One region of the Pseudomonas mercuritolerans genome, then DNA from elsewhere that is predicted to be linked to it. Evidence: riboswitches for the same ligand, from Rfam matches in the RefSeq annotation. Region 1 holds a riboswitch; the other holds the start of a gene.

Region 1 (3,970 bases):
TGCAAACGCTGGCAGAACACATCGATGAACGCTGTGTTTGCCGCCTGCAAATGCGAGCGATAAAACAACAGCGCCGCCACCGGTTGACCGGGCAGCCATTCGGCTTGCCAGTCGCTCAGGGCAGCGCTGTTTTTCTGTGGGTGATAAATTGCCGTGCGCGGCAGGGTTTGCGGCTCGTTCCACGGGTAATCGCGGGCGAACCATTGGTTGCCCAGGCAACGGAAGAAATCCAGTGCATTGCCCATGCCGCCTTGACGCAGAAATTGCCAGAGTCGATCGCGTACTTCGGCGCTGACCGTGCTCAAGCCACTGAGCTCGGGGTCCGGGCGGTCATCGCCGGGCACCAGAATCAGTTGCACGCCGCGCTCCGACAACTCCACCAGCCGCTCGACGCCGTAGCGCCAATAGGCAATGCCGCCATGCAGGGAGATCAGAATGACCTTGGCGTGGCGCAGCACTTCGTCGACATACAGATCGACCGAGGCATGATTCTGCACCTGCATCGGATTGGCCAGGCGCAGGCTCGGGTAGTCATCCGGCAATTGCTGCGCAGCCTCGGCGAGCAGCGCCAGGCTGGAATCGCCACTGCACAGGATCACCAGCTCGGCGGGAGTTTGTCCGAGGTCGGCAATGTTGTCGTCCGAGACGAATCCGCCGGGCTGGGTCCTGAGCAGGTGCATGGCTTAAACGCTGAGCGCAGCGCGCAATTGCGCTTCAAGTTGTGTGGCATCGAGTTCCTGACCGATCAGCACCAGACGCGTGACGCGCGCTTCTTCGGCGCCCCACTGACGGTCGAAATGCTTGTCGAAACGCGTGCCCACACCCTGGATCAACAGGCGCATCGGCTTGTTCGGAATCGCCGCGAAGCCTTTGACCCGCAGGATGCCGTGTTGCACCACCAATTGCGTCAGCGCGTCGAGCAGCAGGCTTTCGTCGGCTTGCGGAAGTTCGATGGAGATCGAATCGAAGGCGTCGTGATCGTGATCGTCGTCATCACCGTCGTGGTGATGATCGTGGTGACTGTGGCGGCTGTCGATATGCTCTTCGGAGCCGGCACCGAGGCCGATCAACACGTCAAGCGGCAGACGACCGTTGCTGGCTTCGATGATTTTGACTGCCGGCGGCAGCTCTTCGGCGACTTCAGCGCGCACGCGAGCCAGATCTTCCGCGCTGGTCTGGTCGGCTTTGTTGAGGATGACCAGGTCAGCACTGGCCAGTTGATCGGCGAACAATTCGTGCAGCGGCGACTCGTGATCAAGGTTCGGATCGAGTTTGCGCTGGGCATCGACCTGATCCGGGAACGCTGCGAAGGTGCCAGCAGCGACGGCCGGGCTGTCGACCACGGTGATCACCGCGTCAACGGTGCAGGCGCTACGGATTTCCGGCCACTGGAAGGCTTGCACCAACGGCTTGGGCAGAGCCAGACCGGAAGTTTCGATAAGGATGTGGTCGAGATCGCCGCGACGGGCAACCAGTTCGCGCATTACCGGGAAGAATTCTTCCTGCACCGTGCAGCACAGGCAGCCGTTGGCCAGCTCATATACGCGGCCGCTGGCCTCTTCTTCGGTGCAGCCGATGGTGCATTGCTTGAGGATCTCACCGTCGATGCCGAGCTCGCCGAACTCATTGACGATCACCGCGATGCGCCGGCCCTGAGCGTTGTCGAGCATGTGCCGCAGCAGCGTGGTTTTGCCCGAACCGAGGAAACCGGTGACGATGGTGACGGGGAGTTTGGCCAGTGTTTTCATCGGTATGCCCTTTGGCAAGCGGCGGGCATACGGGACGAGAACCGGCAGCGCGCGTGCACGCCGGAAGCATTCGCCACCGGATCACCCCGCCCGGTTGTAGTGAGAATCTGTGACGAGGCAGGTCTCCTGGCTGACGGCGTTCAGGCGTGGGGCCTGGCGTTCATTGCGCCTTCCCGCTGGCTCATCGATTGAGCTGGCAGTGGCGTGGCAACGAACATCACCGTTCACAGTTGCGGGGGCAGCCGCGGCTTTGACCGCGTTCCCTTCTTAGCTTCGGCAAGTGCCGAAGAACCTCGAAAGCGCAAGGCTACGCATGGGTCCGTCGTGGGTCAATGGTCGGTGAGTCTGAAACTGGGGGTATATCCGTTGCTGCTGTAACGGCTTCCTATGGTTTCGCTCTTACAGCGAGTCCCTTTTTCAAACGCCGGAGTGCCGGCCCAGCAAAAAGGAACCAAAAGGCTTTGCCCCGGCGTACGGCCCGCTCGCTGGGGCTCGGGGTACCTTCGTTACGGGACCGATCCCGTAACGAAGCCTGCCGAAGGGGCAAAAGATCAAGAGCCAGAGCAAAAGCCCCTCACCCTAGCCCTCTCCCGGAGGGAGAGGGGACTGACCGAGGTGTTCAGGCGAAATACGCCGACTTGCGATATCGAGTCGAATGCAGATTCTGAAAAGCCCGCAAATCGGCTCCCTCTCCCTCGGGAGAGGGCTGGGGTGAGGGGCGGATCCAACACAGATCCAAAGCAGACCACACGCTTTTCACCACTCAACAATGAGCGCAAGCTCGAGTGCCCTTGATCTTGATCCACCGGCGACGTCGGAAGGCTGAGCGGATCAGTCCCGTAGCGAAGGAACCCGAGCCTGCGAGGGCCGAACGCAGCAGCAAGCCTTTTCGGTTACCTTTTTGGCGTCTGGAAAAGGTGACTCGCCGTAAGGGCGAAACCCTAAGCAGCCGTTACCGCAGCAACGGATATACACCCAAAAACATCAAAAAAAAACGCCCCCCTCGCAGCACCAAAAACGCCCGGAAATTGACTAAAAACCCAAACCCATGTTCTCCTGCCCACCTTGTTACGGGTGCCCTTCACAGGGTGAAACGGGAAACCGGTGAATCATGTGCTTTACTCAAAGCCATGTCAGTCCGGTGCTGCCCCCGCAACGGTAAGCGAGCGAAGCGTTAGATCCACTGTGCCCCGGCATGGGAAGGTGACGCTTGCAGGTCGGCGCCAAGCCAACCCCTCGCAAGCCCGGAGACCGGCCCGCAACACCCAGCGCGCGCAAGCGTCGCTGATCACAAACAAACCCGCGGTGGGCGGGCGCTGTTCGAAATCCCTGCGTGCCCGGCTCGCAGGGATTTTCCTGCGCTCTGTTTACCCGCTGACATTTCAGAGGGAAGCGCTATGTCGATCACCAGCAATACCGTCAGCCACACTGACCACATTTCCAGCAGCACCACCTTGGGCCAACGCGTGGCCGCCGCCCTCTTCGCCTCGATCCTCGGTGCCAGTCTGGTCTGGTTCGCCGGTTTCTCGCACATCGAAGCGGTGCACAACGCCGCTCACGATACCCGCCACAGCGCCGCATTCCCATGCCACTGAGGCCTGCCGAGATGATCAAGCGTATCGCGCAAACCGCAGGGTTCACCGGCTTGCTGGCCGCACTGCTCCTGACCCTGCTGCAGAGTTTCTGGGTTTCGCCACTGATTCTGCAGGCCGAAACCTTCGAGAAATCCGAACCGGTCGCGCAAATTCACGAACACGCCGCCGGCACCGCGGCGCACAGCCATGATGGCGAAGCCTGGGAGCCGGAAGATGGCTGGCAGCGTGTGGCCTCGACCACTGGCGGTAATCTGGTGGTGGCGGTGGGTTTCGCCCTGATGCTCGCCGGCCTGTATACCCTGCGCGCGCCAACCAAGACCTCGCAAGGGCTGCTCTGGGGTCTGGCCGGTTACGCGACGTTCGTTCTCGCGCCGACCTTGGGCCTGCCACCTGAATTGCCGGGCACTGCGGCTGCCGATCTCGCATCGCGGCAGATCTGGTGGATCGGCACCGCCGCTTCGACCGCGGTTGGCCTGGCACTGATTGCCTTCAGCCGCCACTGGTTGATGAAGCTTCTCGGTGTCGCGATTCTTGCGGTACCGCACGTGATCGGCGCGCCGCAACCGCAGGTGCATTCGATGCTTGCCCCAGAGGCACTGGAAACCCAGTTCAAAATCGCTTCGCAGC
Region 2 (3,970 bases), on a different contig from region 1:
TCAGCACATCCACCGGCTGCCCGGTCGGCTTGCCGCCAGTAAACGGCACGAAAATCACCTTGTAGCCGCTGTGCGGTTTGCGGTTCCACGAGCCGTGCTGGCCAATGAATGCGCCTTCCTTGAATTGCGCCGGCAGGCTGTTGCCCTCGGCGAAGGTCAGGCCCAGCGAAGCGGTGTGCGGACCGACCGCGTAATCCGGAGCGATGGCCTTGGCCACCAGATCAGGATTCTGCGGTTTGACCCGCACATCGACGTGTTGCCCGTAGTAGCTGAACGGCCAGCCATAGAAGCCGCCGTCCTTGACCGAGGTGATGTAGTCCGGCACCAGATCGCTGCCGATTTCGTCACGCTCGTTGACCGCTGTCCACAATGCGCCGCTGCTAGGCTCCCAGGCGAGGCCGTTGGGGTTGCGAATGCCGGATGCGAAGATGCGGTGATTGCCGGTCGCGCGATCGACTTCCCAGATCGCCGCGCGGCCTTCTTCCTGATCCAGGCCGTTTTCGCCAACGTTACTGTTCGAGCCGACGGTGACGTAGAGCTTGTTGCCGTCCTTGCTGGCGATGACGTTTTTCGTCCAGTGGTGATTCAGCGTGCCGCCGGGCAAGTCGACGACTTTGATCGGTTGGGTCTTGATCTCGGTGGCGCCCGGCTCGTAGTTGAAGCGCAGCAGGCGGTCGGTGTCGGCTACGTACAAATCGTTGCCGACGAGCGTCATGCCAAACGGCGAGTTGAGGTTCTGCAGAAATACCGTGCGGGTTTCTGCGACGCCATCGTGGTCGGCATCACGCAACAGGGTGATGCGGTTCGGGCTGGGTACACCGGCACCGGCCTTGCCCATGACTTTCTTCATCACCCAGCCACGAATGCCTTTGCTGTCATCGGGCTTGGGCGGCGCATTGGTTTCCGCCACCAGCACATCGCCGTTGGGCAACACATAGAGCCAGCGTGGGTGATCGAGGCCTTCGGCAAACGCGGCGACCTGGGTGCCGGCCGCAGCGGTCGGTTTCGCACCTTCCGGCCAGCCCACCGCCGGGGCGATGTTCACTGTCGGGATCAGCGTCTTGTTCGGTTCGGGCAGTTTCGGTGACGGGCCGGTGCCGTCGGAGACTTGCAGGCTGGAGGTTTCACCGCAGGCGGCGAGCCCGCCAGCGACGGCGATGATAAGAGCGAGTTGGGCCTTGCGCATTGCTGATCTTCCCTATGAATGCATTCCTAAACATAGAGGAGGGCGCAGGCCCGATGGTTCAACTGCTCAACCGCGGGCTTCCTTGAACAGCACGGCGATGCCCGGATGATAGTTGCCCGCGTCGCTGCGCAATTTGCGATAGGCGTAGGGGAAATACCAGGCGACTGCGCAGGTGTGTTCCTTTTGCAGGTCGTCGACCATGTCCTGCAGTTCTTCAGGGCTGGCGCTGTGCTGGGCTTTTTGCGGAGCAACGAACAGGCAGCCGAGCTTGAGATCGCTGGCGTAGCTGATGCGCTTGGCATCATGGGTGATGTCGAGCAGGGCCTGGGTCAGGTTGAGGTTGTTGACCCGTGGCCAGCGTTGCGTGGCCTGAATGAATGCCCGGTCTTCGCTGCCGGCAATCAACAGATCGGCGCGCGCATTGCGTTCGCCTTCTTCGTTCTGTTTGCGCGTGGCCGTGTCGTTCAGCGTGACCATTTCAGCCATCCACGCCGCTGCCGCGAGCAGGCCGAGATTGGCTTTTTCGTCGTGCCAATATGGCGTGTCGTTGTCGCCGCGAACGGTGTTGTAGCGATCGATACAGTCAAACCAGCGTTCCAGCACCGGGCGCAGGAATTCCAGGCGCGGGTTGCTGATGATCATGCCTTGCATCGTCGTCATCCTTATTGTTGTAGTGGGCTTTTTGGAAAAAGCATGGCTCTTTGATATCACTTGTCACAGTCTGGCACAAGATTGCCGCTGCACATTTGATCAGCGGCAGTTATTCGCGCGCAAAGCGCCTCTTCAATTGACGCTCCACCCCCAACCCTCTAACCTTCGCCGCTTGTTTCAGGTGCTCTGTGGCCCCGCGTCGACAGAGTGAAACAGGGAAGCCGGTGAGTGTGGTCCGCAAGCGAAGCCACGACGATCCCGGCGCTGCCCCCGCAACGGTAAATGAGTGAAAACTGCGCCTTGAGCCACTGCTTCGAAAGAAGCGGGAAGGCGCGCAGTCAGGCGAAACGCCGCTCATGAGCCCGGAGACCGGCCTGATCCATCTCAGCGGCATCACGGTGGGCGATGCCAGGCTTTTTGCCGTCTATTCTTGTGCCTGCCCGCCGTTATCCAGCCTCAACGGAGAGCTCCCCCATGACTGATTCCCCCGAGCGTGACGAACGCCATCTGGCGCGCATGCAGCGCAAGAAAGCCGTGATCGACGAACGCATTGCCAACTCGCCCGACGAATGTGGCCTGGTGCTGGTGCTGACCGGCAACGGCAAAGGCAAGAGCAGCTCGGCGTTCGGCATGCTCGCCCGCGCCATGGGCCACGGCATGCAGTGCGGCGTGGTGCAGTTCATCAAGGGCCGCAACAGCACGGGCGAAGAATTGTTTTTCCGTCGCTTTCCCGAGCAGGTGCGTTTCCACGTCATGGGCGAAGGCTTCACCTGGGAAACCCAGGATCGTCAGCGCGACATCGCCGCTGCGACCGCCGCTTGGGAAGTCTCCCGCGAATTGTTGCGCGACCCTTCGATCGGCCTGGTGGTGCTCGATGAATTGAACATCGCCCTCAAGCACGGCTACCTCGATCTCGATCAGGTGCTCAGCGATTTGCAGGCGCGTCCGCCGATGCAGCACGTGGTGGTCACCGGTCGCGGCGCCAAGCCGGAAATGATCGAGATGGGCGACACGGTCACCGAGATGGGCATGCTCAAACATGCCTTCCAGGCCGGGATCAAAGCGCAGAAAGGCGTCGAACTTTGAAGCAACCACGTCACTGCCCGGCGGTATTGATCGCCGCGCCGGCCTCCGGTCAGGGCAAGACCACCGTCACCGCCGCACTCGCCCGTTTGCATCGCAATCAGGGGCGCAAGGTCCGCGTGTTCAAATGCGGGCCGGATTTTCTCGACCCGATGATCCTCGAACGCGCCAGCGGTGCGCCGGTGTATCAACTGGACATGTGGATGGTCGGCGAGCAGGAAAGTCGCCGGCTGTTGTGGGAAGCCGCCGCCGAAGCCGACCTGATTCTGATCGAGGGGGTAATGGGCCTGTTCGACGGCACGCCATCCAGCGCTGATCTGGCGCGCCACTTCGGTGTGCCGGTGCTCGGCGTGATCGATGGCACCGCCATGGCGCAGACTTTTGGCGCCTTGGCGCTGGGCCTGGCGAAGTATCAGCCGGACTTGCCGTTCGCTGGCGTGCTGGCCAACCGCGTCGGCACCTTGCGCCATGCGCAATTGCTCGAAGGCAGCCTCACTGAAGGTCTGCGCTGGTACGGCGCGCTGTCCCGCGAGACCGGCATCGAATTGCCGAGCCGCCACCTCGGCCTGGTTCAGGCCAGCGAATTGAATGATCTGGATCTGCGTCTCGACGCGGCCGCCGATGCGCTGGCCAGCAGTTGCCAAGTCGCGCTGCCACCGGCCGTTGAATTCGCCGCGCCTGACGTCATTGCCGCCGAGCCTCTATTAAAAGGTGTGCGCATCGCTGTTGCCCGCGATGAAGCCTTTGCCTTCACCTATGGCGCCAGTCTCGATCTGCTGCGGGCGATGGGCGCCGAGCTGCAATTTTTCTCGCCGATCCGCGACACGCAATTGCCCGAGGCGGACAGCCTGTATCTGCCGGGCGGCTATCCAGAGCTGCATCACGTCGCGCTGGCGCAAAACGCCTCAATGCTTGCAGCAATCCGCGCGCACCACGCGGCGGGCAAGCCGTTGCTCGCCGAATGTGGCGGCATGCTTTATCTGCTGGATTCGCTGACTGATGTCGAAGGTACTCGTGCTGAGCTGGTCGGTTTGCTCAAGGGCGATGCGG

The links. A riboswitch is a leader RNA that binds a small molecule or an ion and turns the genes downstream of it on or off. The one in region 1 is predicted to bind cobalamin.
Region 2: another riboswitch for cobalamin. It lies ahead of cobO (cob(I)yrinic acid a,c-diamide adenosyltransferase); the one in region 1 lies ahead of cobW (cobalamin biosynthesis protein CobW).

Annotation. Positions count from the first base shown of each region.
Region 1 is NZ_JAMSHA010000013.1:65,502-69,471, forward strand. It holds gene cobN (cobaltochelatase subunit CobN) at 1-680, opposite strand, end outside; gene cobW (cobalamin biosynthesis protein CobW) at 684-1,748, opposite strand; cobalamin riboswitch at 1,848-2,059, opposite strand; cobalamin riboswitch at 2,804-3,022, shown strand; gene ND528_RS27590 (CbtB domain-containing protein) at 3,146-3,343, shown strand; gene ND528_RS27595 (CbtA family protein) at 3,355-3,970, shown strand, end outside.
Region 2 is NZ_JAMSHA010000001.1:863,380-867,349, reverse strand. It holds gene ND528_RS04030 (PQQ-dependent sugar dehydrogenase) at 1-1,186, opposite strand, end outside; gene ND528_RS04025 (hypothetical protein) at 1,253-1,837, opposite strand; cobalamin riboswitch at 2,000-2,229, shown strand; gene cobO (cob(I)yrinic acid a,c-diamide adenosyltransferase) at 2,312-2,923, shown strand; gene ND528_RS04015 (cobyrinate a,c-diamide synthase) at 2,920-3,970, shown strand, end outside.